4 regions of the Vreelandella arctica genome follow, and region 4 is predicted to be linked to each of the others. Evidence: predicted binding sites of a transcription regulator. Region 4 holds the regulator's gene; each other region holds the start of a gene.
The links. The regulator sigma-54, encoded in region 4, starts transcription at its own class of promoters, with help from an activator protein. The targets are predictions, from matches to a motif close to TGGCACNNNNNTTGCTNT.
Positions count from the first base shown of each region.

Region 1: a site for sigma-54 is predicted at 2,061-2,078, ahead of glnA (glutamate--ammonia ligase). Genes of this name have one in related genera too.
Region 2: a site for sigma-54 is predicted at 2,498-2,515, ahead of V8L70_RS02295 (formate/nitrite transporter family protein). Genes of this name have one in related genera too.
Region 3: a site for sigma-54 is predicted at 5,549-5,566, ahead of speB (agmatinase). Genes of this name have one in related genera too.

Region 1 covers NZ_JBANSN010000006.1:141,490-149,223, reverse strand. The annotation lists gene V8L70_RS07600 (acyltransferase family protein) at 78-1,106, shown strand; gene V8L70_RS07595 (hypothetical protein) at 1,143-1,766, opposite strand; gene glnA (glutamate--ammonia ligase) at 2,300-3,706, shown strand; gene V8L70_RS07585 (DUF4124 domain-containing protein) at 3,863-4,411, shown strand; gene glnL (nitrogen regulation protein NR(II)) at 4,633-5,694, shown strand; gene ntrC (nitrogen regulation protein NR(I)) at 5,687-7,114, shown strand; gene V8L70_RS07570 (DUF6435 family protein) at 7,129-7,296, opposite strand; gene V8L70_RS07565 (YqiA/YcfP family alpha/beta fold hydrolase) at 7,383-7,734, opposite strand, start outside.
Region 2 covers NZ_JBANSN010000002.1:155,664-163,397, reverse strand. The annotation lists gene V8L70_RS02305 (TolC family outer membrane protein) at 1-58, opposite strand, end outside; gene V8L70_RS02300 (sigma-54 interaction domain-containing protein) at 301-2,301, opposite strand; gene V8L70_RS02295 (formate/nitrite transporter family protein) at 2,652-3,464, shown strand; gene cynS (cyanase) at 3,522-3,962, shown strand; gene V8L70_RS02285 (fructosamine kinase family protein) at 3,978-4,820, opposite strand; gene tal (transaldolase) at 4,911-5,864, opposite strand; gene xylB (xylulokinase) at 5,885-7,372, opposite strand; gene V8L70_RS02270 (mannitol dehydrogenase family protein) at 7,372-7,734, opposite strand, start outside.
Region 3 covers NZ_JBANSN010000005.1:133,921-141,654, reverse strand. The annotation lists gene V8L70_RS06345 (aldehyde dehydrogenase family protein) at 1-1,334, opposite strand, end outside; gene V8L70_RS06340 (5-guanidino-2-oxopentanoate decarboxylase) at 1,344-2,987, opposite strand; gene V8L70_RS06335 (YjiH family protein) at 2,998-4,380, opposite strand; gene speB (agmatinase) at 4,519-5,469, opposite strand; gene V8L70_RS06325 (sigma-54 interaction domain-containing protein) at 5,690-7,114, shown strand; gene V8L70_RS06320 (ABC transporter ATP-binding protein) at 7,228-7,734, shown strand, end outside.
Region 4 covers NZ_JBANSN010000008.1:179,501-187,234, forward strand. The annotation lists gene lptC (LPS export ABC transporter periplasmic protein LptC) at 1-5, shown strand, start outside; gene lptA (lipopolysaccharide transport periplasmic protein LptA) at 17-526, shown strand; gene lptB (LPS export ABC transporter ATP-binding protein) at 538-1,287, shown strand; gene V8L70_RS09950 (RNA polymerase factor sigma-54) at 1,452-2,867, shown strand; gene hpf (ribosome hibernation-promoting factor, HPF/YfiA family) at 2,966-3,274, shown strand; gene V8L70_RS09960 (PTS sugar transporter subunit IIA) at 3,279-3,749, shown strand; gene rapZ (RNase adapter RapZ) at 3,861-4,793, shown strand; gene V8L70_RS09970 (HPr family phosphocarrier protein) at 4,839-5,108, shown strand; gene pmbA (metalloprotease PmbA) at 5,144-6,484, opposite strand; gene yjgA (ribosome biogenesis factor YjgA) at 6,624-7,145, shown strand; gene tldD (metalloprotease TldD) at 7,155-7,734, opposite strand, start outside.

The DNA.
Region 1 (7,734 bases), on a different contig from region 4:
GACTCGTTATGCCGAGCAGTTACACAAAGTAGCCATGCAGGATAGCAGGTTAGGCGTATGTAGCGGCGGGAGGCCCAATGCGAAAAATTGAAGAGATCTATTGGTTGCGCGCTTACGGCTGTATAGCCGTTTTTTTGTTTCATTTATTAGATCACGTCAATCAACGCCTCGATAATGTCGCCACTGATTTAATGCGCCTGCCGCTGGTGCTGGGTACGCCAATATTTCTGTTTATATCGGTCTTTGTGTTTGCTGTTCGCTACGATAAATCCGTGCCGGAGGGGTTTCTTATTCAGCGCGTAAAGTATGTGATGGTGCCGTACTTTGTGTATGGCTTTATTTATTCCACCGCTGAATGGTTAAGCCAACAGGCGTCGGATGAGCCGGTGGGGTTCGTGGCTAATGCTATCGAGTATTACGTTTATGCGGGCTGGCATGGCTATTTTTTGATCATTGCGATGCAGTTTTACGTGGCTTATTGGCTGTTTACCCGCTGGCAGCTGTGGCGATTGAATCCGGTGCCATGGTTGTGGGGTGCCTGCGTTATCAGCATGGCGTATTGGGGGCTGGCTTATTGGTTTGATGTTGATTTGCCCGGCTACCTGCTGTGGATCGCCCCGCTGGGGTGGATCTATGTGTTTTTCCTGGCGCTGGTGCTAGTGCGCTACTACCCGCTAGCTCAAGAGGGTGTACTCGCTGAGCGGCCCACCTGGATGCAGCAATTGGCGCACCCGGCGTGGTTGGTGCTGTTGGTGGCGCTAATTATAGCGGCGACGTTTGCGGGTTGGCTGGCGTTTTCATCCAAAGAGGTGTGGGTGATTCCATTTTTCGTGCTGTTTACGCTTTGCGCCATGCGTTATTTGGCTGGGCGCCCGGCGCCATTGTGGGTGCGCCACATCAATGCGTATTCGTTTGGGATTTACTTGGCCCACCCCATGTTCTTTGTGCTTGCCGATCTGGTCGTTGAGCCTTTGTCGTTGCCGATTGGGGTGTATGCGCTGGTACTCATCGTCGTGGGACTCGCCGGGTCGGTGGCCCTTAATAAATTGGCGAATACCACCACACTGGGAGCGATGCTGTTTGGCAAGCGCTTGAAGGTTCGGTAATGGAAATATGTGAGTGCATAAATCGAAAGGCACGGCTTACCGCTTCGATGTGTAAGCGAGATCCGGGTCGTTGGGCAGCATGGCGGATGTGTGTTCAGCAGCCTGGCTAAGCAAGCGGCCGCTGTACGTTTTTAAGCGAGTGGGGCAGTCATGCAAACGCTGTAAAAAATCGTCAATCGCGCTGGCGTCATCCAGCTCGGGATCAAATCCACCTAAGCGCTCAAGCCAGGCCCGCCTGACGGCGATGTAGGGCGGTAACAGCAGCGTGCTTGCCAATAAGCGGCGCAGGATGCGTTTGGCTAATGATGGCTGAGCAAGGCCAACAATTAAGGCATCAAGGTTGTAGGTGTTCAATTGCGGGTAGAGTGAGCCCCAGAGGCTGGCAGGCAGTGGCTGCTTCTGCAGCGCAATAATTAACCACTCAGCTTGGCTGGCAAAGGCTGCTTTATTGAGGCGTGCGCCTAGTGGTAGCTTGGGGGTGATCAAGCAATGAGTGTGGTAGCGCTGCTCAATCGAGCTGAGACGCGCATGGGCTTGCGTGCTGGTTACCAAAATGGGCAGCAAGTGGTCGGCTACGCCAGAATCACGTATGGATTTTAAGTGGCGTGGCAACATGTTACCCGTCACCATGGCATCAACGATAAAGCAAACCGACCCCATTTGCCGACTCCGATTGTGAGCAAATCTATCAAATTGTAATTTATTGTAGTATCTGGCTTATTTGGGTAGCAAGTAAAAAAACTTGCGAGCCAAAAAAGAGGGCTCACTATTATTCATGCACTTTATTGGCGCATAAAACATTATTTTTGCCCTGTATTGGTGCGCTATGGCTTTTTTAAACAGCTGCCGAACCAGCATTTAGCTGCTATGCGTCATCAAGAGGCATCCTTGTCCACTTTTTAACGTTTATAAAACAATTGGTTGCTGATTTTTTATGCCATCTTGGTGCAGGGTTGGCATGTTCTCTGCATTATATTTGCAAGCGGCTAGCGGGCCGTAGGCATAAGCCCTACGACGTGCTAAAACGATAGCCGGTCTGAAATGCTCGCTGAGCGATTTGTTCACTAATGTCAGGCAAACGTTGAGCGAACAAGAATGACAAACGTGCGGTTTAGCGCGTATTTTGTCGAACAACACATTTATCGGTAGCTTACAGTCGTTAACTTTAAGCCACGCTCATACCGGAGGACTCTATGTCAGCCAAGACTCTCGCGCTAATTGAAGAACATGATGTTAAGTGGGTAGATCTGCGTTTCACCGACACTCGCGGTAAAGAACAGCACGTGACTGTGCCTGCTCGCGATGTGAACGAAGAATTCTTTGAGAATGGCCAGATGTTTGATGGCTCTTCTATCGAAGGTTGGAAGGGCATTAACGAATCCGACATGATTCTGCGCCCGGAAGATGGCACTGGCTATCTCGACCCCTTCACCGAAGATGCGACGCTGGTTCTGCGCTGCGACATCATCGAGCCGGCCACTATGCAGGGCTACGATCGTGACCCGCGCTCCATCGCCAAGCGCGCTGAAGCTTATCTAGAGTCTACTGGCCTGGGCGACACTGCGTTTTTCGGTCCTGAGCCTGAATTCTTTATCTTTGACGAAGTGCATTGGAAGTCTGACATTCAGGGCTCCATGTACAAAATCACGTCTGACGAAGGCGCTTGGGCGACCAGTAACCAGGTAGAAGGCGGTAACTTAGGCCACCGCCCGCGCGTTAAAGGCGGCTACTTCCCGGTTCCCCCGGTTGACAGCTTCCACGATATTCGTGGCGCGATGTGTAACACCCTGGAAGCGATTGGCCAGACTGTCGAGGTTCACCACCACGAAGTTGCCAACGCGGGTCAGAACGAAATCGGCGTTAAATTCAACACGCTGGTGAAGAAAGCTGACGAAGTGCAGGAAATGAAGTACGTGATCCACAACGTGGCGCACGCGTATGGTAAAACGGCGACCTTTATGCCGAAGCCGCTGGTAGGCGACAACGGTTCTGGTATGCACGTTCACCAGTCGTTCTGGAAAGGTGGTGAGAACCAGTTCGCCGGTGACGAGTACGCTGGCCTGTCTGAAATGGCGCTTTTCTATATCGGCGGCATCATCAAGCACGCCCGTGCCCTAAACGCCTTTACTAACGCTTCTACCAACTCGTACAAGCGTCTGGTACCTGGCTTTGAAGCGCCGGTCATGCTGGCCTACAGTGCCCGTAACCGTTCTGCTTCTATCCGTATTCCTTACACCGCTAGCCCGAAAGGCAAGCGTGTTGAAGCTCGCTTCCCTGATCCGACTGCCAACCCGTACCTGGCATTCTCTGCCATGTTGATGGCCGGTATCGACGGTATCAAGAACAAGATCCATCCTGGCGATGCAATGGATAAAAACCTGTACGACCTGCCGCCAGAAGAAGGCAAGTTAGTACCGACCGTAGCACACAGCCTGGATCAAGCACTGGAAGCCCTCGACGCTGACCGTGCGTTCCTGACCGAAGGTGGCGTGTTCACCGACGAAATGATCGATGCCTACATCGAACTCAAGATGGAAGAAGTGGAGCGTATCCGTATGACGACGCACCCCATCGAGTTTGATATGTACTACAGCTGCTAATCAGCGCTTTTAGCACCTAACTGCTACCATCACCCTAGCGGTGGTAACAGTTGATAAAGACGCAGTTGATCAAAACGCAGTTGATCAAAATAGTATCAAAACCCCGCTTCGGCGGGGTTTTTCGTTATTGAGGGTGTGACAAGTGTGAGGAGCAGTATGGGCAAGCTAACCACGTACACGATCAGCTTCTTGATGGCCGCTTTGCTGGGCATCGGGGCGGCCATCATGTCAGGTGCGGCTTTTGGGCAAACGGTTTTCAGGGTCATTGATGAGCACGGCAACGTTACGTTTACCGATAACCCTGGCCGCGGCGGGGAGGCGTTGGAATTGGCACCGTTGCCAAGCCTGCCGCCTGGGTTAAGCGCAGCTACGGCCAGTGTAGCCACGCCCGCTACTGGGCGCCCACGTGGCAAGCCAGGGCAGCCTTTTATGCCGTATGACCATTTTTCGATTGCACTGCCCCAGCAAGGCGCACGGCTGCCGGAGCGAAGCACCGCGGTGGAAGTGGCTATTGCGCCTCCGCTGCGCGATGACCACCAAGTGCGGCTGATAGTGAATGGAGAGATTAGCCAGACCGCGCTGCACAGTGATGTTTTCTGGTTAACGGGGCTTCCTGCGGGGCAGCACGAGCTTCAAGCAGAGCTACTGGATAGTAGCCAGCGTTTACAGCACCGCACGCCCGCAGTGACGATTACGGTTCCTTAGACCGGGTGGTTAAAATCTCGAATGCACTAAATTGGTGCGGTTGTGGAGGCATTTGGCGCGGTGATTGCGCTAAAACGATCCATCTTCTTTTATTGCTATGCCCGCAAGCCGTGCAACTAGGCATAAATGCATAATTGGCGCGCTTTTTGCAGTTCCCTCATTGATTATCCACCTGTAGGTCTGCAACGGCGATGGAAGACGTAATTTCTCAGGACACCACCATGCATCAGCGTTTGCTTGAACATCTCACCACGGCGGTACTGCTGCTGGACGGCGAGCTGCGTGTGCGCTGGATGAACCCTGCCGCTGAAGCCTTACTAGCGGTTAGCTTAAGCCGCGTTCACGGCATCAGCCTAGATACGCTTCTGGGCGGTGTTGACAGCATCGATGAGGTATTGGCTAAAGCGCGGGATGCGTTTCATCCTTACACCCAGCGAGAAGCGCGTATTACGCCGCTGAACAGTGAGCCGCTGACGGTCGACTACACTGTAACGCCGCTATCGGACGACGAGTTACTGTTAGAAGTGGAGCCGCGGGATCGGTTAATGCAGATCTCGCGTGAAGAGGCGCTGACCACTCGCCAAGAAACCATCAAGATATTGGCCCGTGGGCTTGCTCACGAAGTGAAAAACCCGCTCGGCGGGATTCGTGGTGCTGCACAGCTGTTAGAACGGGATTTAGACGATCCGGCGCTGCGCGAATATACCCATATCATTGTGGAAGAGGTGGATCGGCTGCGCGACTTGGTCGACTCCATGCTGGGCCCTAACCGTGTGCTTAAGCATGAGCCGGTCAATATTCACCGGGTGTTGGAGCGTGTACGCGCGCTGTTAATTGCCGAGCATCCCAGCGTTGTTATTAGCCGCGATTATGACCCCAGTTTGCCCGACCTTTCCGGCGATGAATCTCAAATGATTCAAGCGGTACTCAACGTTGCACGCAACGCCGTGCAAGCCATGAGCGATGCTCAAACCCCTGAACCTACCTTAATATTGCGCACCCGCGCCCGGCGACAGTTTACCCTCGGGGCGGAACGCCACCGCTTAGTCAGTGAAGTCTCGGTGATTGATAACGGCCCAGGCATTCCCGATACGCTGCAGGAAACGCTGTTCTACCCGATGGTGTCAGGACGCGCAGAAGGCAGTGGCCTTGGGTTATCGATCGCCCAGTCGATTTTGCACCAACATCAAGGATTGATCGAATGCGACTCACGACCCGGACATACCGAATTTCGTTTACTGATTCCATTGGTAATAATTTTACCGGAGAAGCGTCATGACTGAGGCTACACGTACCGATGTTGCGCGGGTGGTGATTGTCGATGACGACCGCGCTATCCGCTGGGTGCTGGAGCGCGCCTTGGCGCAGCCCGATCTCGATGTTGAGTGTATTGAGCGTGCAGATACAGCCCTTGCGCGTTTACTGGAAAGCCCTCCCGACGTGCTGGTCACCGACATTCGTATGCCAGGCATCGACGGCCTGGACTTAATGGCGAGAGTACGCGAGGCGCATCCCGATCTACCGGTGATCGTGATGACCGCCCATTCCGACCTAGACAGCGCCGTCGCTTCCTATCAGGGCGGGGCGTTTGAATACCTGCCTAAACCGTTTGACGTTGATGAAGCCCTGGCGCTGGTGCGCCGCGCCGTGGCCCACGCCCGGGAACGCCAACGACCGGTCGCCGTGCCGGAAGGCTTAAACGCTGAGATTATTGGTGAAGCGCCCGCGATGCAGGAGGTGTTTCGCGCCATTGGCCGTCTTTCTCACTCGCATATCACGGTGTTAATCAACGGGGAGTCGGGGACGGGTAAAGAGCGCGTTGCCCAGGCGCTGCATCAGCATAGCCCGCGTGCCGGTAAACCCTTTATCGCGTTGAACATGGCGGCGATTCCTCGCGACTTGATCGAATCGGAGCTGTTTGGCCATGAGAAGGGTGCTTTTACTGGGGCGGCACAGCAGCGCCAAGGGCGGTTTGAGCAGGCCAACGGCGGCACACTGTTTTTAGATGAAATAGGCGATATGCCATCGGAAACCCAAACGCGCCTGCTGCGCGTGCTGGCGGATGGTGAGTTCTATCGCGTCGGGGGGCATACGCCGGTCAAAGTGGACGTGCGTATCATCGCCGCTACTCACCAAAATCTAGAAGTGCTGGTGGATGACGGCCGCTTCCGGGAGGATTTGTTCCACCGCCTGAACGTGATTCGTATCCACCTGCCGAAACTGGCTGAAAGGCGCGAAGATATACCACGTTTAACCCGACACTTTCTGGCCGAAGCGGCGAAAGAGCTGACTACCGATATCAAGGTGCTGACCAGTGAAGCGGAAGCCCACCTAACACGCTTGCCGTGGCCCGGTAACGTGCGGCAGTTGGAAAATATCTGCCGGTGGCTGACGGTGATGGCGTCGGGGCGTGAAATCCTGGTTGAAGATTTGCCGCAGGAACTGCGCTCGCCAAGCGCTTCCGAAAGTAGCGCCCATGGCGATTGGCGTACGGCGTTTCGCGACTGGGCGGATCATGCCTTGGCCGAAGGCCATACCCATCTTTTGGAAGAGGCGGTGCCCGATTTTGAGCGGATTCTGATTGAAACCGCTTTAAAGCATACCGGTGGACGCAAAGGTGAAGCCGCTGAACTGCTTGGCTGGGGGCGTAATACACTGACCCGCAAATTAAAAACGCTGCTGCCAGCACTGGCTGACGAGTAAAGGCTAAGCAGTCGTTACTGCTCAAGGCGTTTAATCTCAGCCAATATCGCCTCAGCTTCTTCGGTAAGGGTGGCATTGGCGCGCATATCGCCGTTACGAGACGCTTCCATCGCGGCTTGCAGTTTACGCTCATAATTTTGCTGGAGTTTCTTTTTGGGGTCGCGCTTAAACATGCCAAACATAAGCAATTTCCTCACTATCTGGTTTTGGTGTACACCATTTGTATAGGTTTTGGTTGCTTGTGTCGAATGTTTGTTTTGGTCAGCGGTTATGCGTCGTTCTGAGAGTCCGCGCTGCATTGACATAGAAAGCGCTCAAAATCGACCAAAATGGTGTCGAGGCTGGCGTGTAAGCGGTGATCATCGTCCACCATTCTCAGCGACAGCCGCTGCAGGCGAGCACGTTCAATCACCGGTTCAGGGGCAACGATATCATCGCGCCAGCCGTGAACAATGTGCGTGTGGCGTGCCTGGATGGTGGGCGACGTTTCAGGGTAGGCGGCTATGCCTAACGCGGGGGCTAACAAAAAACAGCCTAATACGGGCTGCTGAGCGCTGACGGCCGCGCTTAGCCACCCGCCCAGGCTTGAACCTGCCAGTACACAGTGGGCAGGGTCATCA
Region 2 (7,734 bases), on a different contig from region 4:
ATACCGCTATCAGTAAGGGTCGTAAAGGGGCATTGACTGCCCAGTGTGCCAGTCGCATGGGATTGCCTCTAGGTATCAGCGTCAGGATGGCGAACGAACTAAGCTTCTCTGTCGACTAAGTCGATCAACTTACAAAGTCTCTCAGCTTACAAAGACACTTGGTGCATTGAGCCACTCAGAAAGATGAGCATTATAGTTACATTCATGTATGTATGCTAGCCTTGAACAATCTAAAAATGTGTGTACAACCTATTGTCAAGCCGCTTCCAGCTTACCTTAGTCCAATGTAGGGAGGGACGACTATCCACACGGCTTACTTTTACGAAATTCCCGTGGCTCAATCCCCCACTTTGTTAGCCGTGACGCTAACGTCGTTGGTTTGATACCCAGTAGCTCCGCGGCGCCGCCCGCCCCCGACACTTTGCCGCCCGCCTGGGAGAGCGCGGCTAGCGTACTTTCTCGTTGGCGCTGGCTAAGCGCATGCTCGGTCAGCAGCGTGGTTTCATGATGTTGCCCGAGGTCACGACCCGCCGTGGGCTCGTTGCTTGTGCGGCTTAACGAGCGGGGCGGCTCCCCCAACAGGAGATCATCGAATACCAGACGCCGATCCTGGGTGACGATTACCTGACGTTCAATGACGTTTTCAAGCTCACGGATATTGCCGGGCCAGGGGTAACGCTGGAGGATTTCTAATTGCGCGGGAGGGATACGCACTCCGGGCTTATTGAATTTGAGGCAGGCTCGGTGCAAAAAATGCCGCGCCAGCAGTGGCACATCCTCAATCCGTTTGCGCAAGGGCACCGAATCGATGGGGAAAACGTTAAGGCGAAAATAGAGGTCTTCACGAAAATGCCCCACCTCAATCATGTCGCGCAGTTCACGGTTGGTCGCGGCAATGACCCGCACGTCGACTTCCCGTGTGCGGTTGTCGCCCACCCGTTCGAACTGTTGATCCTGCAATACACGCAGCAGCTTACTCTGTAACTCGAGAGGAATTTCACCCACTTCATCCAAAAACAGCGTCCCGCCATGGGCGAGCTCAAAACGCCCTGGGCGGTCCTGTACCGCCCCGGTGAAGGCGCCTTTGACATGGCCGAAAAACTCGCTTTCAAACAGGTCACGCGGAATAGCCGCACAGTTTACCCGGATCAGTGGCCGGTCACTGCGCGAACTGCCCGCGTGGATAGCGCGGGCGATCAGCTCTTTACCGGTGCCCGACTCACCACTTATCAGCACATTGGCACTGGTAGGCGCCACCATCTCGATCTGTTTAATCAGCTTTGCCACGGCCGGGCTATTGCCAACAATATCGCGATGGTTGAGCTCTGCTTTTATCTCTTCTTGAAGGTACTCATTTTCCAGTTCCAGGCGCTGCTTGAGCGTCTCCACTTCGGCGAGCGCATCCCGAAGTTGCTGCTCGGCACGCTTACGCTCACGAATATCGCGAAACAACACCACGGCGCCCACTAAACGACCCATCTCAAAAATCGGCGTACTGGTGTACTCGACCGGAATCGCTTCACCATTTTTGTGCCAAAACACCTCGTTATCGACATGGTGCACCTGACCGTCGCTGAACGAGGCGTGAATCGGGCACTGCTGCACCGGAAAGTGGCTGCCGTCGGCATGGGTGTGGTGAAACATGAGATGCGCGTCGTGGCCAACCATATCGTCGGTACTCCAGCCCAAAATGCGCTCGGCGGCTGGGTTCACAAACGTCGTTTTGCCCTCCGCATCCAAGCCATAGATGCCCTCGCCCGCCGCGCCAAGAATTAGTTGATTCTGCTTTTCGATACGCTCGAATACCTGCTCGACCCGCTGCCAGCCCACTTCCCCCTGGCGGTGCTGGCGCCCCAATTCTGCCTTTGCGCGCCGCTGCTCGGCCTTGTTGCGGTCAATCAGGGTCAATAACAGCTGTTGAGACTCGTCGATGCGCTGGGCATACACCTCGACTCGATACGGCTGGCGCAACATGTCCAGCACGACCAAATCATCCGACCAGGCGGCTTTTTGCTCCAGCGCCTCACCGGTAAAGCTAACCCACAGTGGTAGTGAAGCACTCAAGCGGTGGCTAAACGGCGAGAATAGGGGCAACCCTTGTTCCAAGCTGTTTTGCTCGTCACTTTTATGCTCTTCACTTTCTGGACCGATACGGCTTTGCGGAATACGCAGCAGTTCGCAGGCAGCCCGATTGGCAGCCAGCAATTGATCGCTAAACGGGTCGATAACCATCATGGCGAGCGGTGAATAACCGCCCATCAATGCGGAGGCTTGGCTGTTGATGAGGACTCGCTCGACCATGGGTGGGTATCTCAAGGTGCAGAAGTGGATGGTGTCTTTACCATTCAATTCCCACGCCACTTACGAAGTTTCGTCAATAAAACAACGAAATATCGTTATTTACGATTTTTCGTTGTTGATAAAGGGCATCAAGAGCGTTAATCAAAAAACATTCTAACCATTTAAAAACAGCAACTTAAAAACAATAAACCCAAGTTGGCATATAAATCGCAATAAAAGGGTTAGCGCCGAACGCCTTCCCCTTTTTTGCACCAAAACAGCGCAAGCCACTGTTTTATTGCTCCGTAAGGGAAAACTAAAAACACATAGGCGAGGTGTTAACCAATCGAAACAACACAGGAAACCTGCTTATGTCTTATCTAATGCCTAGTGAATTCGTCACTAAGTTGGTGGATCAGGGTGAAGCAAAAGTCTATATGGGCACCCGGGATACGCTTATCCGCGCCTTTATGGCAGGCGCCACCCTTGCATTGGCGGTTATTTTTGCCATCACTATTGCGACCCAAACTGGCCAGTTTTTGATTGGGGCGCTGCTGTTCCCCGTCGGCTTTGTCATGCTCTATTTGATGGGCTACGACCTACTCACCGGGGTGTTTATGCTGGTGCCGATTGCCTGGCTCGATAAACGGCCCGGCGTCACCCTGCCGCGTATGCTGAAATGCTGGGCCCTGGTAGGGCTGGGTAATTTGGGGGGCGCGCTGTTCATTGCCACCTTCGGCTACCTGAATTTCACCATGGGCGGCACCGAGGAAATCAACGCGGTTGGCCAAACGATGATGGCCGTTGGCGAAAGCCGCACAGTGGGCTACCAGGAAGCGGGGCTTGCTGGTTGGATTGTGCTCTTCCTGCGCGGCATGTTCTGCAACTGGATGGTTTCCATGGGCGTGGTGGGTGCTGCTATTTCCACCACGGTTTCCGGAAAGATTATGGCCATGTGGATGCCGATTATCGTGTTCTTCTATCTCGGTTTTGAGCACTCCGTCGTTAACATGTTCTTGTTCCCGATCGGCCTGATGATGGGCGCCGACTTTACTCTTTACCAATACATTATGTGGAACGAGATCCCTACCGTTCTAGGCAACTTGGTGGGCGGCCTGACCCTGGTGGGCTTGGTTCTCTACACCACCCACGTACGTACCCAAGCTAAAAAAGTTTTATCTTAATCAACACATTACACCACCAAGGGCGCTAGCCGCCCTTCATGTTCAAGGAGAGTCCCCATGGATAAGCTCGAAATGCGTCACACCCTGCTCGCCGCCAAAGCGCGTAAAAAAATGAGCTGGGACGATATTGGTAAAGCGGTTGGCATGTCACCGGTCTGGGTCGCTTCCGCCTGCTACGGCATGAATAGCGCGAGTAGCGAGATTGCGCATCAACTCTGCGAGACACTGGGCGTGGAAAGCGATGTCGCCGACGCGTTAGTGGCGTTCCCCACCAAAGCCTGGGACGAAGCCATCCCTCAGGATCCCTTCATCTACCGCCTCTACGAAGTGGTCGGCGTTTATGGAGAAACCCTGAAGGATGTCGTACAAGAGAAATTCGGCGACGGCATTATGAGCGCCATCGACTTCACCATGGAAGTAGACAAGATCGAAGATCCTAAAGGCGACCGGGTATTACTCACCTTGAATGGCAAGTTCTTGCCTTATAAATCTTGGTAAACGTCCTGGTAAGCATTAACTGAAGGATTCGACCTTCGCCACGCTGCGTTCAACCGCTGAGCGATAACCGGCCCCGAATAGCAGCAGGTGATTCAATAGCGGATAAAGCTGAAACAGCGCTTCACGCCTCGGCCAATCGGCCGGGGCGTTGCCGTTCCAGTAGGCATCGAAAAACGCCTCACCCGGCGAGCCAAACAAAGTCAGCATCGCGACATCCACTTCCGGGTAGTGGCGATACACGGCAGGGTCAATCAGAGCTGGCCCCTTAGTGGTAAAGAGCACATTCCCCGACCAACAGTCGCCATGCACTAAACTCGGTGTCGTATCGGGCAGCCAGCCCTCTAAACCATGGGCTAAGCGTTCGATACGCCCGCGCAGCCCACTCTCCAGGAGCCCTTGCTGATAGCACGCCTCGCTAAGCGGCAACAGGCGCCGCTCCCGCTGAAAAGCCCGCCCATCGTTAAGCGGCGCATTAGGCTGGGGAGTGAGCCCACAGGCATTATCCTGATGCCAGCCGTGGGCGTCGCCAATCACTTCGTGCAAACCGCGCAGTCCTTCGCCAAGCGCTATCGTGCTTTGCGGCCCGGCAGGCACGGTATCCAACGACTTAATGACCAGCCAGCCCTGTGCCAGACCCAGCACCTCTGGCACTGCAAGCGCCTCGCCGGCATTGCGCAGCGTGCGCAAGCCTTCCGCTTCCCCACGTAGTCGAGCCGCATCGTCGTGCTTGATCACCACCTGCCCCTGGCGCGTCTCAAGACGATACACCGCGGCAATATCGCCCCCACTGAGCGGCTGCAAATCGCCCGTCGGGGTTAACTCGATGGATCTCAACAACTGGCTGAGGGTGGCATCCATAAGGCTCTCTCCCTGTGCCTGTAGCATGACGGCGTCGTCATCAGAGCAACCCGAAAACCGACGCACTCAAACCGTGCGCTAACGTAACTCTCAGCCTAACCGCTTATCGACTAGGCTTTCTAACTCAAGCTGGTCGTCGTGGAAGCGACGGATACCTTCAGCTAGCTTGTCGTTGGCCATGGCATCCTGGTTGTGCCCCCAGCGAAAAGCGGCTTCATTAAGCGGCGCGGCGGGTTTACCTGCCCCCTTCCCAGCTTGAATTTGTGCAGTGACGCTGCCCTCTGTCGCTTCCAGTTCTTCAAGTAACGCGGGCGAAATGGTCAGCCGTGGGCAGCCAGCCAACGCCAGCACTTGGCCGGTGGTACGAAAACTCGCGCCCATTACCACCGTCTCATAGCCGCTCTGATTAGCTCGCTCGCAAACACCCTGAACGAACTGCACGCCTGGGTCGTTTTCTGGGGTGTACTCACTGCCGGTCTCTTTTTTATACCAATCGGTCACCCGGCCCACGAACGGGGAAATCAGAAACACGCCCGCGTCAAAACACGCCTGAGCCTGGGCATCGCTAAACAGTAGCGTCAGGTTGCACTGGATGCCCTCGCGCTCGAGCACTTCGGCGGCACGAATGCCTTCCCAAGTGGAGGCCAGCTTGATCAGCACGCGATCGCGTGAGACGCCACGGGCATCGTACAGCTCGATGAGTTCATGGGCCTTGGCAATGCTGGCCTGGGTATCAAACGAGAGCCGAGCCGCCACTTCGGTGGAAACACGGCCCGGTACGACAGCTGAAATTTCACTCCCCATGGCAACCGCGAGGCGATCAACCGCGTGCTTGACTTGCTCTTCACGGCTGCCGCCCGACGCTTTTACACTGCTTAGCTCTTCATCGATCAGCGCTTGATAACCCGACAAACTAAACGCCTTGAGCAGCAGCGAGGGGTTGGTGGTGGCATCCTGAGGCTGATAGCGACGAATGGCTTCAAGATCACCGGTATCGGCGACGACGAGCGAGTGTTGCTTCAACTGTTGCAGCTGACTGGTCATAAAATCTCCTTGATATGCTTTTAAGCGCCGCCATGGCGTTGTTCAAGTGCTGCGCAATAACGTGCATAGATGGGTTGGTACGCGGCCACACGCTCTGGATCGGGCTCAGCCAGTGACTGCGCGTCCAGATGGACTAATTTTTCACACAGCGCTTCCAGCGTAACGCCTTCTTGACGCCGGTCGCACCACGCGGCCTGTATCGCCGCACCCAGGGCAGCTGCGTCGGTAATCTCAGGGCAAATCACCTGGGTACCGGTAATATCAGCCACCATCTGCCGCCACACGGGGCTGTTGGCGCCGCCACCGATTAGTCGAATCTGGCTGGCGCCAGCGGTTAAATCACCCAGCAATTCCAGTCCATAGCGTAGCCCGAAAGTGGCTCCTTCCACCACGGCACGGCACAAATTAGCCTGCGTGGTGTTCAAGCTGGTCAGGCCAAGAAAATCCGCCGAGGCGTCGGGCAGCATGGGTACCCGCTCGCCGTTGAAAAAAGGCAGCACCGTAACGCCCTCTGCCCCTACCGGAGCGCTAGCGACCCGCTCGCTGAACGCCGCGAGGTCCAGGCCGAACAGCTCGCGAACTCGAGTGGTCGCTGAGGTAACGTTCATGGTGCAGATCAGCGGCAGCCAGCCACCGGTACTCGAGCAGAAGTTGGCGACCATGGCATTGTCGCACTCCACGGGGGTGGCCGAGTAGGCGCAAACGGTACCCGATGTGCCCAAACTCAGGGTAATAAGCCCTGGGGTAATATTGCCGGTGCCGATAGCACCTAACATGTTATCGCCGCCGCCCGAAGAGACCACAACCTGATCACTCAAGCCCAGCTCGCGGGCGACGACCGGGCGCACCACGCCAACCGGTTCATGGGCTTCCAATAATCGGGGCAGTACGCGCTCAGGGTCGAGTTCGGGCGCTATTTCCGCAAATACCTGCAACTGCCAGCAACGCTTGCGAGTGTCGAAGTACCCCGTGCCCGAGGCATCGCCGGCTTCGGTAGCCCGCTCCCCGGTGAGCCAGAAGTTAAGGTAATCATGGGGCAGTAACAGGCTTTCGATGCGGTGGTAGGCATTGGGGTGATGCTGCCGCAGCCAAGCCACCTTGGAGGCGGTATAACCGGTTTGCAGCACCAGCCCCAGTTTTTCCAGGCAGCCCGCCTCACCGCCCAGGCGGGCGACCAAATCGGCATTCTGGGCGCTGGTTTCGGTATCGCACCACAGCTTAGCGGGGTAGACCGGCGCACCATCGGCATCGAGCGCCACCATTCCGTGCTGCTGACCGGAAACACCGATGCCGCGGACTTGGCTGGCCAAAACGCCGGCTTTCTCGAGTGCAGCAGAGAACGCCCCTTTCAGGGCCGCCAGCCACTCAGCGGGCGCCTGCTCACGGCGGCCATTTTCAGCTTCATCCAGGCGATGGGCACGGCTTGCTTCCGCGAGAATCATCCCTCGCTCAATGTCGACTACTACTACCTTGGTGCTTTGAGTACCGCAATCTACCCCGATATACATCACAACGTTCCTTTGGATGCCGCCAGACCCTCTAGCGTAGCGCGTGCGCCATGTTCGTGCAGTGATTCGAGCGCGCTCAAGTAGGCCTCAAAAAAGCGGGTGTTGTCGACCAAGTCACCAAACAGCTCGCGATTTTCGATAAAGGCCGTAGGTCGCTTGCGATTCTCAGCCGCAATGGCCATTAACGGGGCTTTCAAACGATCGACAATTTCGATCGGCTCCCCTTGCTCGTCTACGCCCTCAGCATAGCGCGCCCAGCTGGCCACCACGGCGGCACTGCGTTCTATCTCGCCACCCTGGGCCAACTGTTGGCGAATTACCGGTACGAGCCACTTCGGAATGCGATCCGAACTCTCGGCGCA
Region 3 (7,734 bases), on a different contig from region 4:
TTGTACCAGATGCTGCCAGCCTTGAGCTGGCGGCCGATGCGTTTTGCCCGCTCAGGGTCACCGCTGATCACCGTTGCCGCCAAGCCAAAGCTGCTGTCGTTGGCAAGCTGAATGGCTTCGGCTTCACTTGCGACGCTGCGTGCGCAGAGCACCGGGCCAAAAACCTCTTCTTTCCATAGGCGGCTCTCGAGCGGTACATCGCGATAAAGCGTGGGTGCCAGGAAGTAGCCCTGGGCAGGTAGCGTGCGGTGTTGGCCGTCGCGCACCACCGTAAGACCTTCCTGTGCAGCAATATCCAGATAGCGCTGCACCGCGTCGCGCTGTTTGGCGCTAGTCAACGGCCCTAAGTCGGTGCCTTCGACAAGCGGGTCGCCCAGCGTAATCGCATCCATACGCTCTGAAAGCGCAGCGTAGAGTGCTTCTGCTACGTCTTCGTGCACCAATAAACGCGAGGTCGCAGAGCAGATCTGCCCGGCGTTGAAGTAGATGCCGGCCATTACCCAGTCAGCGGCTTGGGCAGGATCAGCGTCTTCCATCACCAAAATCGGAGACTTTCCACCCAGTTCCAGCGATACGCCAGCGGTGCGAGCGCTGGCCGCTTGCATCACCGTTTCGCCTACACGGTTACTGCCCGTAAAGGAGATTTTATCCACCCCAGGATGATTAGTTAGCGGTGCACCGATGCCCTCGCCGTCGCCATTGAGCAGGTTCAGCACACCCGCGGGTAGCTCAACCTCTAACGCAATTTCTGCAAGCACTTGCTCGGGTAGCGGCGTCACTTCCGAAGGTTTTAGCACCACCGTACAGCCAGCGGCCAAAGCGGGCGCCAGCTTCCAGGCGCTGGTGACCAGCGGGAAATTCCACGGCGTTATTAATCCCACAACGCCAGCGGGGTCGTGGTAAGTGCGCGCCTCAACGCCCTCCATTTCCACATTGACCAACTCCCCCTGACGGGCATCCAGCGCCTTGGCCTGCTTGGCATAGTAGCGGTAGCAGGCAATCGCATCGTCCAGATCAATACCCGCTTCCACCAGTGGCTTGCCGTTATTGGTCGCCGAAAGCGTCATCAGCGACTCCCGACGGGCTTCCAGTGCATCGGCAAATCCATCAAGGTAGTTTGCACGTGCGGTACCGCCCAACGCCTGCCAAGCGGGCTGCGCCTGCTGGGCGGCTTTAACGGCGGCGTCTACATCTGCAGCATCCCCCGCCGTGACTTGAGCAATACGTTCCTCGCGGTAGGGGTTCATCACATCGAGTAGGCGAGCTCCCGAAGATGCGACCCACTGGTTGTTGATGAACTGTTTGTTAATTAACTGCTGGCTGAGTGACTGCATGGAAATATCCTAGTCAGAAAATGCACACGCACGCTGCCAGGCAGCGGCGTCAATTTCGATCAGTAAAGGCCCGGTGGCTACGCGGTTGGCGAGCGCTTTGGCGAGTTCGGCAGGACTTTCCACTAGCATGCCGGGGCAGCCGAAACCTTCAGCCAGGGTGAGAAAGTTGGGTGCCTGAATATCCACGCCCAAGCGGGCCACGCCATTAGCATCCATATAGCGACGAATCTCTTCGTAGCCAGCGTTGTGCCAAAGCACAATCACTATGGGCAGGCGCTCTTCTACCGCCGTTGCCATTTCCGAGAGGGTAAACATCACCCCACCATCACCAACGAGAGCCACCACGGGCAGATCAGGCCGTGCCAGTTGGGCACCCAACGCCGCCGGTAGCCCATAGCCCAAGGTGCCGTAACCCGTTGAAGCATTGAAATAGCGCCGGGGTGCTGGCTGACTGACCAAGTGGTTACCGGCATATACCGGTGCGGTGGAATCACCTACCAAAATCGCCTCGGGGAGATAATCAGCCAGGGTTTTATAAAGCGGCACAAAGTCGGCAAAAGCAGGATCGTTTACCAAATTAAGCGCGCCCAACGCTGCGGCGGTTCGCTCAGTGCCTTGACGCTTCAGTGGTTCGGGGAAGTGACCAAGCAAAAGCTCCAAACTGCGTCCTGCATCACCCACTAGGCCAAGCGTGGTGCGCTGATTGCGCACTAGCTGCTCAGGGTCGAGGTCGATACGAATCAGCGTGCCGTTGAGGTGAAAGCCGCCATCAAAAACGACGTCATAATCGGTCTCACCCAACTCGGTACCTATCGCCAGAATCACATCGGCGTTGGCGGCTAGTTCACGAACCGCGGGCAGTGCGGCATTGGCGCCCAAATCCAGCGGGTGGTCGCGGCCTAGCAGCCCTTTGGCATTAATCGTCGTTACCGTCGGGGCATCGAGTTTTTCTACCAATGCTCGCGCTGCTTCCGGCGCTGAAACGCAGCCTCCGCCCAATAGCACCAGGGGCTGTTTCGCCGCTTGAAGCAAGCGTGCAGCCTCGACCAAGCCTTCTGGATCAGGCGCCGCGCGATAAAGCGTGGGCGCTTGCCAACTGGCCGGCACATCCACCGGGGCATTAAACAGATCGATAGGGATTTCAATATGCACCGGGCCTGGGCGCGCGCCGTTGAAAACGGCGAAGGCGCGGGCCAACACCTCGAGCAGTGTATTGGCATCCAACAGGGTGTGGCTAAACCGCGCCACGCCGCTGATCATCTGCTGTTGGCTGGGCAGCTCGTGCAGCCGCCCTTGGCCTAAGCCCAAGGTATCGCGGCGGTTGACGCTGGAGATCACCAGCATGGGGATGGAGTCCGCCAGGGCCTGGCCCATGGCGGTGGCAATGTTAGTCATGCCCGGCCCGGTGATAATCAGGCATACCCCCGGTTGGCCGCTGGCGCGGGCATAGCCGTCGGCCATAAACCCCGCGCCCTGCTCATGGCGCGGGGTTATATGCTGCACATCGCTGCCTTCCAGACCACGATAAAGCTCTATTGTATGCACGCCGGGGATGCCGAACAGGGCGCTCACCCCGTAAGTCTCCCGCAGCAGCCGAATGAGTAGCTCTGCACAGGTCATGGCGGGTTGTTTACGTGCTTCTTCAACGCTCATTACAGCCCCCTTAGAAGAAAAATGTATGGGCCATAAAGGCGATGATGGGCAGCGTAATCGCGGTACGCAGCAGAAAGATGGCCACCAGTTCCCAGAGTTTGATGGGGATTTTCGACTTGAGCAGCAGCGCGCCTATTTCAGACATGTAAATTAGCTGGGTCAGGGAGAGGCAGGCAATCACAAAGCGAGTGAGCTCGCTTTCAATATTGGTCGCTAATACCGCCGGTAGGAACATATCGGCAAAGCCAACCAGCGTGGCAGGTGCTGCCGCTTCTGCCTCTGGGATACGCAGCAGTTCCAGCACCGGTACCATCGGGTAAGAGAGCCACGTAAACAGCGGAGTAAACTCCGCCAGAATGAGCGCCACCGTGCCAATGGCAAACACCAAGGGTAGTAAACCTAGGAAAATATCCATCACGTTGAGCAGCGCCAAACGTGCTAGTTCGCGAGGACCGGGAGCACCAGCGGCGCGATTGGTGGCTTGAATCAAGCTATAGCGGAACAGGCCGACTTTTTCGGTACGTTCTTCGTTTAACTGACAGCCGACCGGCTCATAGTAATCATTGGACTTGCGCGATAGCGGTGGGATTCGCGGCACAATGACCGCAGCGATTAGCCCTGCCACCACGACCGTCGTGTAAAACTGCACAAACAGGTGGTTAATATCGACGAAGCTCGTCACTAACAGCGCAAAGGCAATGGATACCACAGAGAAGTTGGTAGCAATGACAGAGGCTTCGCGGCCATTGTAATAGCCCTGCTCATACTGCTGCGTGGTAATGAGGACACCCACGGTACCCGACCCCATCCATGAGGCAGTGGCATCAATGGCACTGCGTCCCGGCAGGTTAAAAATTATCCGGAACGGCTTGCGTACCATGCTGCCGATAAACTCCATAAAGCCAAACTCGACCAGAAACGGTAGCAACAGCGCGGCAAAGAAGAAGAAGGTTAAGAGCACCGGCGCAAGATCATTGAGCATGACGCCACCGGTAAAGGAGGCAGTGACGAATTCAGGCCCAAACTGGAAATAGGTCATCACCGCAAACAGTGCGCCTAATACGCGCATAGCCAACCACAGCGGCCCAACATGAAACATCTCATGCAACATGCCTTTTTTGGCCCAGGCTGGATCAGCCAGTTTGGCATAAACAGTGATTATCACTGACAGACAAAGCACGACTACCGCGATAGCAGGCAGCGCTGAGCCTAATAGCGTTTGCAAGCCTTCCGCCATGAGGCCCATACCAATATTGATGGTATCGCCAAATTGAAAAGGGACGAGAAACAGCAAAACCCCAATTAAAGAAGGCACTATAAACTTCAGTAAATGCGCCTGGGGGATCGGCCCCGACGAGGTCGGCTCTTCGGTCTTAACGTTGCTATTCGACATAGGGTTCACCTATTGGAAGTGATTATTGGAGGTGGGCTGGCGGCGTCCTGGCAGGAAGTAGACCTTCCTGCCATATGTCTTTTTATTAGCGCCTTATCAGGTCGGCGCCTTTTAAATCAAAACCGTCTTAAGAGCGGCTTAGTCGCCACGCTTCACGCCCGGCAGGACGCAGAGCATTTCATACAGCAGCGTGGCGCCCATCAGTGCGGTGTTGCCGCTGGGGTCGTAGGGCGGGGATACTTCCACCAGATCACAGCCGACAATATTCAGGCCCAAGGCGCCACGAACAATTTCCAATCCCTGAGTAGACGTTAGGCCACCCATCTCTACCGTGCCGGTACCGGGGGCAACAGAGGGATCCAAACCATCAATATCGAAACTGATGTATACCGGAATATCGCCCATCTGTTCGCGCACTTCCTGCATCAACGGCGCTAGCGAGCGGTACCAGCACTCCTCAGCGGGAACAACGCGGAAACCTTGATCGCGGCACCAGTCGAAATCCTCAGCGGCGTAACCCGTACCACGCAGGCCGATTTGTACGACCTTACCGTGGGCCAACAAGCCCTCTTCCTGAGCACGACGAAATGGCGTGCCGTGAGCAATCGGCTCGCCGAACATATGCTCGTTTACATCGGCATGGGCGTCGATATGAATCAACCCCACCGGGCCATGCTTTTTGGCCATGGCGCGTAGAATTGGCAGGGTCAACGTGTGTTCGCCGCCCAGGGTCATCGGAATGCAGTCATGCTTCAACACGTCGTCGTAGAAAGCGGTGATGATGTCGACGCTTTTCGGCAGGTGGAAGGTGTTGATGGGTACGTCGCCAATATCGGCTACCTGGAGGCTTTCAAACGGCGCGGCGCGGGTTGCCATATTGTAGGGGCGCAGCATGCGCGACTCATCGCGGATCTGGCGCGGCCCGAGGCGCGTGCCGGGGCGGTTCGAGGTACCGATATCCATGGGAATGCCGATAAACGCCGCATCTAAACCTTCAGCGGTGTCTTGGGTAGGCAGGCGCATCATGGTGGCGGGGCCTGCAAAGCGCGGCATGGTGTTGCCGCCCAGCGGCTGGTTGAACTCCGACATACACATCTCCTTGGATTTGTTGTGACGATTTAGCCTATGCAACTTTCCTGACTTTCAGCCTTAGCTATCTCCTATAGGCGTTGCACAGATCATGCCAAGTCGTAGATCCCTATAAAGCGGTGGGATTACCGGTCAAATGATGCAAAAATGAATCAATTTAACGCTTAGTCAATTCATTATTGAATCAAAGATTCAATAATGAATTATTTGAAGGGAGTCGATGGCAGTGAGTGAAATAGACAGACGTGTGCTGCAAACCATTGTAGAGACTGCTAACGATCACTTCTTTATCGTCAGTGGCGATGGACAAATAGTCGATATTAGCCCAGGGGCCGAAGCGGTTTACGGGGTATCACGAGAAGAACTGCTCACCAGCAGTGTGCAGCAGTTGCAAGCGGCCGGGGTGCTCAAGCCCTCTATCACCATGGAAGTGATGCGCACCCGCCAACCAGCGCAGCTCATGCAGGTCACTGGAACAGGCCGCCGGGTCATCGCCGAAGCTTACCCTGTGTTCGTCAATGGCAAGCTAGAGCGCATTATCAGCCGCTCCCGGGATTTAACCGACTTGCAGCTATTGCAGGACGAATACGCGCTGCTGCAAAAACGCTTTAGCGAACACTTAAAACGCAGCCAGGCCGCCCCGGATGCGGAAGAGCAGGCGCTGGATGATGCCCTGGATAACCTGCAGGTGCGCAGCAGCGTGATGCGTGAAATTGCGCTACTGCTTAAGCGGGTCGCACCATCAGATGCCAATGTGCTAATGCTGGGTGAATCGGGCGTGGGTAAAACCGCCTTTGCTAAACAGCTACACCGCTGGAGCCAGCGCTGTGACGGGCCGTTTATTGACGTTAACTGCGCGGCCATTCCTGAGAATTTGTTTGAGTCCGAGATGTTTGGCTATCAGCCCGGCGCTTTTAGCGGTGCGGCGCGGCAAGGTAAGGCGGGACTGTTGGAGCAGGCCGAGGGCGGCACGCTGTTTTTGGATGAAATAGGCGAACTGCCGCTGCTAATGCAAACCAAACTGTTAAAGGTCATTCAGGATGGCAGCCTGACTCGGCTGGGTGACACCCGCTCTCGCAAAGTCAATTTTCGTTTGGTCGTGGCCACTAACCAAGACTTGGCTAAACAGGTTGAGGCTGGGCAGTTTCGGTTAGACCTTTACTACCGTCTCAATGTGATCCCGGTCACCCTGCCGCCCCTTCGCGACCGCCGGGAAGATATCCCAGACCTTGTCGAAGCGTGTTTAAACCGGCTCAACCAGCGCTATGGGCGGCAGAAAATTCTCGACACCCGCGTTTGGTCGACCCTGATGGGCAGCGAATGGCTGGGCAACGTGCGTGAGCTGGAGAACTGGCTGGAACGGGCGTGGCTTTCCAGCCCCACGGATCAGATTGAGGTGCCTGCCGCTCAACCATATACCGAACAACACCATGCAAGCCTGCCGAGCTCGTCACCAGCAACGTCGATACCTGCGCTGGAACCTCATGAAACACTTAAGCAGTATATGGCCCGTTTAGAGCGGGAAACGCTTGAGGCGCTGTGCACCACTCACCTCAGTACCTATGCCATCGCCGAGCGGCTGGGCATCAGTCAGTCCAGCGTGGTGCGTAGGCTTCAGCGCTATGGCATTAAAGTTGCCAAATGATTTTCTGCTTGACACAGCGGCTGTCATAAACGATCCATGTAAGTGTCATACAACGGCAACACCTTCAACACAAGCTGAACCAATAACAACCAACAGCCGGTGATGTGTGTGCTATGTCAAACCAATCGCGTATCCGCCTGGAACGCGTCACCAAACGTTGGGACGCGACTGCTGCCGTCGATGATATCTCCTTCGACGTCACGCCTGGGCAATTTGTCATTCTGCTAGGCCCTTCGGGCTGCGGCAAATCTACCACGCTGCGTATGATCGCAGGCTTGGAAGAGGCCAGCGGCGGGCATATCTATATTGGAGAGCGTGATGTGACACGCCTGCCACCCGGTGACCGTGGGCTGAGCATGGTGTTTCAGTCCTATGCACTGTTCCCGCATTTAAGTGTTGCCGACAACATCGTGTTTGGCCTGCGCAGTCGTAAAGTACCCAAAGCCGAACAGCGCGAACGGCTCGCCAAGGTTGCCGAGCTGGTCGATCTCACCGATTACCTGGCCCGCAAACCTGCCCAGCTCTCTGGTGGCCAGCGACAACGAGTGGCGCTGGCACGCTCAATTATCTCCGAACACCCCATTTGCTTAATGGATGAGCCGCTCTCCAATCTGGATGCG
Region 4 (7,734 bases):
CTTAAGAGGAGCCGCCATGAAAGCCATTATTTATACAGCCCTTTTCTCCACCACTCTTTTTGCCCTCACGATGCCGTTATCGGCACTGGCCCAAACGTCACAACAAGCCCCTGTAGAAGTGGAAGCTGACCGTTTAGATCTCGACCAGCGGGCCGGCACCGCCGTTTACACCGGGGATGTAGATATTCGCCAAGGCGAAATGCAGTTGCGAGGCGAGCGTGTTGAGATCGAACGCAACGAGGCTGGCGAACTATCGAAAGCGACATCCACCGGTGAACGCGCCTACCTGCGTCATCAAGTGGAGGGCCAAGATGGTCCCACTGAAGGCTGGGCTCGACGGATTATTTATCACGTCGCTGAGCGCCGCGTAGAGCTGATTGACCAAGCCGAGCTGATCCAGCTAGAAGACACGTTCACCGGCGGGCGCCTTGAGTATTTTATTGACCGTGAAGTGATTCAAGCACGCTCTGACGTTGACGGCAGCGAGCCCCAGCGCATACGTATGACCCTTCAGCCTGAACAATAGGGAGCAAAGCTGTGGCAACTGCTGACACCGCGCCGATCAAAACCCTCTATGCCCACCATTTGGCTAAAAGCTACAAACGCCGCCGAGTGGTTAAAGACATCAATTTGGAGATCTGCCAAGGCAGCATTGTCGGCCTACTGGGCCCCAACGGCGCGGGTAAAACCACCTCGTTCTATATGATTGTCGGGCTAGTCAAATCCGACGCGGGCAAAGTGGGTATCGACGATGTGGATTTAACCCGCGCCCCCATGCACGAACGTGCAGCGGCAGGGATTGGCTACCTACCTCAAGAGGCGTCTATTTTTCGCAAGCTCTCGGTTGCCGATAATATTATGGCGATACTCGAGACCCGTAAAGAGCTTAACCGTAGCGACCGCGAACAGCGCCTTGAAGCGCTACTCGAAGACTTCCACATTACCCATATTCGCGACAACCTGGGGATGAGCCTTTCGGGTGGCGAGCGTCGGCGTGTAGAAATAGCCCGCTCGCTAGCCACTGAGCCCGCCTTTATTTTGCTCGATGAGCCTTTTGCAGGCGTTGATCCCATCTCGGTAGGTGAGATCAAAACCATCATTCGCGCGCTGAAGCAGCGCCATATTGGCGTACTGATTACCGACCACAACGTACGTGAAACCCTGGATATTTGCGACATCGCCTATATCGTTGGGGATGGGCAAATCATTGCCAGCGGTTCACCCAGTGCCATTCTCGATAATCAGAAGGTCAGAGACGTATATCTGGGTGCTGATTTTCGCCTCTAAACTGATCAGCGGCGCCTACAATCACTGCCTGCCCATAAACCTATTTTTTGGTTCTGTAAATAGCGCTCTGCAACAACTTTACTACCAATGGCATGTTTATTGCACTTGCAACCGATACTCTCTCGCACTAGGGTGAAGCTTTCCGATTAACGCGTGGTTCTCAGATGGTCATGAAAGCTTCTCTACAACTGCGTATTGGCACACAGCTGACCATGACTCCTCAGCTGCAGCAGGCGATTGCCCTATTACAACTCTCTACGCTGGATCTGAGGCAAGAAATTCAGCAGGCCTTGGATGCCAATCCCATGCTTGAGCAAGAGGATGAATTCAGCGAACAGGCTGTCAGCGAGCCTAAAGAGGAGGAGTGGTCAGAGAGCATACCCACTGAACTGTCGGTAGATAGCGACTGGTCAGATACCTATCAAGATTCAAACAGCCTGGGCGGCAACAGCAGTGAAGGCCCAGATTTTGAGCGCCAAGCCGCCGGACAAAGCCTTCATGGTCACCTGCTTTGGCAGCTTGCCATGACGGATTTCAGTGTTCGTGAACAGCTCGTTGCAGAGAGCTTAATCGACGCACTGGATGCCAACGGCTACTTGACCCAACCGCTCAATGATATTCGTGAAGGCCTACGCGCCCAGGGAATTGACGGGCTTAGCCAGCGCGAAGTAGAAACGATTCTGCTCAAACTCCAGCAGTTTGAACCGACCGGCATCTTTGCTCGCGATCTGCGCGAATGTTTGATGCTGCAACTCGCAGCCCTCCCGGACGACACACCGCTACTCGTCCCCGCTCGCCGCTTAGTGCGCCAGTTTCTTGAAGCGCTGGGTAAAGACGACATACGCCTACTCAAGCGCCGCTTAGGGCTCGACGACGAGCAGTTGACCGATGTCATTCAACTGATACGCAGCCTCGACCCACGCCCCGGTAGCGCCTACGGTGACACCGCCGACAGCTATGTGACGCCCGACCTGGTAGTTCGCCATAACCACGAAGGCTGGCACCTAGAGCTCAACCCAGAAGCCTTGCCGCGGCTGCGCATTCAGCCCGATTATGCCAGTTTGATAAAGCGTGCGGACAAAAGCCAGGACAACCAGTTTCTTAAAGAGCACCTCCAAGAAGCGCGCTGGCTAATCAAAAGCCTCTCCAGCCGTAACGATACGCTGCTGCGCGTGGGTCGCGAAATTATCACCCGGCAAATTGGCTTTTTAGAGCACGGCGAAGAAGCCATGAAACCGCTGATATTGGCTGACATAGCAGAAGCCGTGGAGATGCACGAATCAACGATTTCACGGGTCACCACGCAAAAATATATCCATACGCCCCGTGGTGTGTTTGAACTTAAATACTTTTTCTCAAGCCAAGTGAGCGGCCAAGATGGCGACAGCCACTCCAGCACCGCTATTCGCGCCAGGCTCAAAAAACTTATTCAGGAAGAACCGCCGGGCAAACCGCTTTCTGACAGCCGCTTAGTCACGCTACTGGATGAAGGCGGCATTCAAGTAGCGCGTCGTACAGTGGCTAAATATCGTGAAGCCATGGGCATCCTCTCGTCCAGCGAACGACGTCGTCTTCGCTAGCACTCGTCAACGATTAAGGGAAACTCTCGACAAGGGCTTTGCAACGCGGCAAAAAGGGTTACAATCGAAGTACAGTCCGATGGATAAGGAGTACGTCAATGCAAGTAAATATCACTGGTCATCACGTAGATCTGACTGACGCCTTGCGTGACTATGTCAACGAAAAGCTTGAACGTGTAGAGCGCCATTACGACAACATAACCACGGTGCAAGTCACCTTATCAGTGGAGAAAGAGCGCCAACAGGCCGCCTGCACACTGCACGCCGCAGGTGCTGATTTACATGCGGAAGCCCTCGACAGTGATATGTACGCCGCTATCGACGCCCTAGCGGATAAAATCGATCGACAACTCGTTAAACATAAGGAAAAAGCACAAGCCCGCGCCCAAGGCGCAGGTGTGCGTTAATTCAATGACGTTGGAAACCATACTCCCCCCGGAACGCGTTCTGTTCGACGTGCCCGGGGGCAGCAAAAAAAGGGTGCTGGAATTTTTCAGCACCTTTATCGCACAAAATACGCCCAGCCTGGACAGCCAAGAAGTGTTTAGCCGGTTAATCGGTCGAGAACGCTTAGGCAGCACCGGTATCGGCAATGGCGTGGCTATCCCACACGCACGCAGCCCGCACTGTTCGGCGCCTATCGCTGGTTTTTTAAAACTGTCAGAAGCGATTGATTTCGACGCCATTGATGGCGACCCAGTTGATCTGGTGTTTGTCCTACTTGTACCCGAAGAGGCAGACGACACGCACCTATCCCTACTCGGCCAGGTAGCGACCATCATGAATGATGCGGATACTCGCCACCAGCTGCGCAAGGCAGGCAGTCAGCGCGAGCTGCTTGAGCTTATTACCGCCAAAATGCGTGAGCATTCAACGTCCTAAGTCGTTAACGCCAATTTAAGTTGTGAAAGCCAACTAATGGTATTTTACACGCTAAGTTGATGCTTCGCCCACCACCCCCAATGCAGCTTGATCTAAGCAAAGCGAGACTCTATGCAACTGGTGATCATTAGCGGCCGCTCCGGGTCAGGTAAATCTATCGCCTTACAAGCGCTGGAGGATCTTGGCTACTACGCCATTGATAACCTGCCCGCCATGCTGCTCGGGTCGTTGGTGGATCAATTACGCGATCAGGGCGACCGCGCTCATTTGGCGGTCAGTATTGATGCGCGTAACTTACCTGGCGCACTGGAACGTCTGCCCACGTTATTAGAGGAACTGTGCCAGCGTAAGATTGATTTTCAAGTTATTTACCTGACCACCGATGCCCGCATCCTGCTTGAACGTTACTCCGCTACCCGGCGACGCCATCCGCTGACCCGAGATAGCGAGATGACCCTGGAAGAGGCGATCAACAAAGAAGAGGAGACGCTAGAGGATATTCGCGATCTAGCCGACCTAGTGATCGACACATCGCGGTTGTCGGTACACGACTTACGCCGACGCATTACCGACCAGGTGGCACATCAGCGGCCGGATAAACTGACGCTAACGCTTGAGTCATTCGGTTATAAACGTGGTGTACCACTAGATGCCGATTTAGTATTCGACGTTCGCTGTTTGCCCAACCCTTACTGGGATCCAACGCTGCGCCAATTCACTGGCCGCGACGCTAACATCGTCGCTTTCTTAACCAGCTATCCGATTGTCGATGCCATGAGCAACGATATACAGGCATGGCTTGAGCGCTGGCTGCCCGCCTACCAAAATAGCCAGCGCAGCTACATGACCATTGCCATTGGCTGCACGGGGGGACAACACCGCTCGGTCTATATGGTTGAGCAGTTGGCTAAACGGCTGGCGCCTGGAATGGGTGAAGTTCAGCTGCGCCATCGGGAGCTAGGCTTGCAGTACACGCTAAGTGAGCAGCCTGATGCCGCCTTGGATAACCCACATCATACTGACGAGCGGCAAGAGACTTCCTAAGCGCTTCTACCCATTAATGACACCACTCGGCAAAAAGGAACCAGGGTGCCAGAAAGAATACTTACACTTACCAATCAACGCGGACTCCACGCCCGCGCGGCGACAAAACTGGTCAAATGCGGCCAGCGCTATACGGCTAAAATAAGGGTTTATAAACAGCAACAGGTCGCCGACGCCGCCAATATTATGTCGTTGCTGATGCTGGCGGCACCCTGCGGTACCGAGCTCATCATCAACGCCGAAGGCGATGACGCTGAACAGGCGCTTGATGCGATTCAAGCGCTGTTCGATGCCCGCTTTGAAGAAGATCAGTAATCGGTTCTGGTTGCTAAAGTTTAAGTTGCTGAGGATTAGTCACCGGCCACCGTCATGGCGTCAATTAACCAACTGCCCGTGTGAACACTGCCACGGGTATCGGTGTCATCGCCAATCCCCACTAACCCGGCGAACATCCGCTCCAGGTTACCGGCAATGGTGAACTCTTCGACCGGGTACTGCACTTCACCGTTCTCCACCCAAAAGCCCGCCGCCCCGCGGGAGTAGTCACCGGTCACGCCATTGACGCCCTGACCCATCAGTTCTGTCACCCAAATTCCCTGCCCCATCTCCTGCAGCAAGCTATCACGGGATTGCAACGGCGCCATTAGGCGTACATTACGCGCCCCACCGGCATTACCCGTGGTTTGCATACTCAGCCGCCGAGCACTGTAAGAAGAGAGCATATAGCTGGCAATAGAGCCCTGGTTGATAAAGCGGTTATTGCGTGTCTGTACCCCTTCTCCATCAAATGGCGAGCTCGCCGTGGCACCGACTTCCATTGGCCGCTCTTCAAGGCTGAACCAATCGGGAAACAGCGGCGTACCGAGCCGATCACACAGAAACGAGGCTTGGCGGTATAACGCCCCGCCGGCGATACCGCCGAGTAAGTGACCAATCAAACCACCGGCTAACGACGGATCAAACAGGACCGGAAAGGTACCCGTGGGCGGACGTTTGGCACCCAGCCGACGCAATGTGCGGGCAGCCGCTTCACGGCCCACCTCGGCAGGGTCACGTAACGCTTGTGGATCACGGGCAGAGGTATAGTCGTAGTCGCGCTGCATACCGCTTGTATCTTGGGCGATCAGCATGCACGACAGCGAATGGCTGCTGCCTTTTTGAGTGCCTAAAAAGCCGTGGCTATTGGCGTAAACGCGCACGCCTTCACCGCTTGAGAGTGACGCGCCGTCCGATTGAGAGATGCCTTCCACATCACGCCCCGCCTGCTCGCAGGCAAGTGCCAATTCAATCGCTTGGTCGGTGGTGAGCGCCCAGGGATAATGCACTTTTAAGTCCGGCAGCTCGGTCGCCATCAGTGAGCCATCGGCCAACCCTGCCGCCGGGTCTTCACCGGTATAGCGAGCGATCGCTAGCGCTTTCTCCACCGCTGCCTGAATCGAGGCGCTGCTGGCGTCTGTAGAAGAAGCGCTGCCCTTACGTTGGCCCACGTAAAGCGTAACGGCGATACCTTGATCGCGCGAAAGCTCAACCGTTTCAACTTCACCCTGGCGAACGCTGACGCCTATGCCTTGATCCACACTTGCGCCTACCTCTGCGGCATCCGCGCCCAATCGCTTCGCCAGCGCTAGCGCCTCTTCGGCCCGCGCGGTCAGTAACGACTGCTGAGCAGATGCATCAAATGCTTGTGCCATATGGCCTCCTTTTTCAACCGAATGACTCTCAACCAAATATCTTTCAAGAGAGTGCCTTTCAAGAGAGTGTCTTCGGCGAATCAATGTTGTACTCGCAGCTGTTATAATGCTGCAACGAATCTTGTCAGTGAGTCACACTATGCGTAAGCAACGTCCCGATCCAGTTGAAGTAGAAGACCAAGAAGAACGCCCTAGCAAATCGCAACTCAAACGTGAAATGCATGCTTTACAAGCACTTGGGGAAACCTTAATTGCCATGCGACCGGCAGAACGCGCCCGCTTCCCGCTTTCCGACGATATGCTACGCGCTATCGAGGAAACCTCGCGCATCCGCTCCCATGAGGGCCGCCGCCGCCATATGCAGTACGTCGGCAAGTTAATCCGTAAAGAGGATCTGGCTGCCATTCAGGCCGTGTTCGACTCCATTGATCAACAGCAGGAGCAGCGCGACCACGCTTTCCACCGCCTCGAAAAATGGCGGGAGCGCTTAATTGACGAGGGCGATGAGGCTGTCGACCTATTCATGACCGAACACCCCGATGCCGACCGCCAAACGCTGCGTCAATTAATTCGTAACGCTCAGCGGGAACGCGAACAGGGCAAACCGCCGACCAGCTCGCGTAAACTCTTCAAACACCTGCGCGAAACGCTCGCTCTTTAAGGCCTGCACTTAAGATTGCGTACCGCCGACGGTCAGCTCATCCAATTTCAGGGTAGGCTGGCCGACACCGACCGGCACGCCCTGCCCCTCTTTACCGCACACGCCAATACCAGTATCCAACGCCATATCATGACCAATCATGGATACCCGCTGCATCGCTTCTGGGCCGTTACCAATTAACGTGGCTCCTTTCACCGGCGCCGTTACTTTGCCATCTTCAATGAGGTAGGCTTCGCTGGCGGAGAACACGAATTTACCCGAGGTAATATCCACCTGGCCGCCGCCAAAGCTGACCGCGTAAATACCGCGCTTTACGCTTTTGATAATATCGCTAGGCTCATCCTGACCAGCCAGCATGACCGTATTGGTCATGCGTGGCATCGGCAAGTGGGCGAAAGATTCACGTCGCGCGTTTCCTGTGGGCGCCATGCCCATTAATCGGGCATTGAGCTTATCCTGCATATAGCCCGTTAAAATGCCGTCTTCAATAAGCGGCGTATACTGACCCGGTGTCCCTTCGTCATCCACGCTCATCGAGCCACGGCTATCCGATATCGTCGCATCGTCGACAATGGTGACGCCTTTAGCG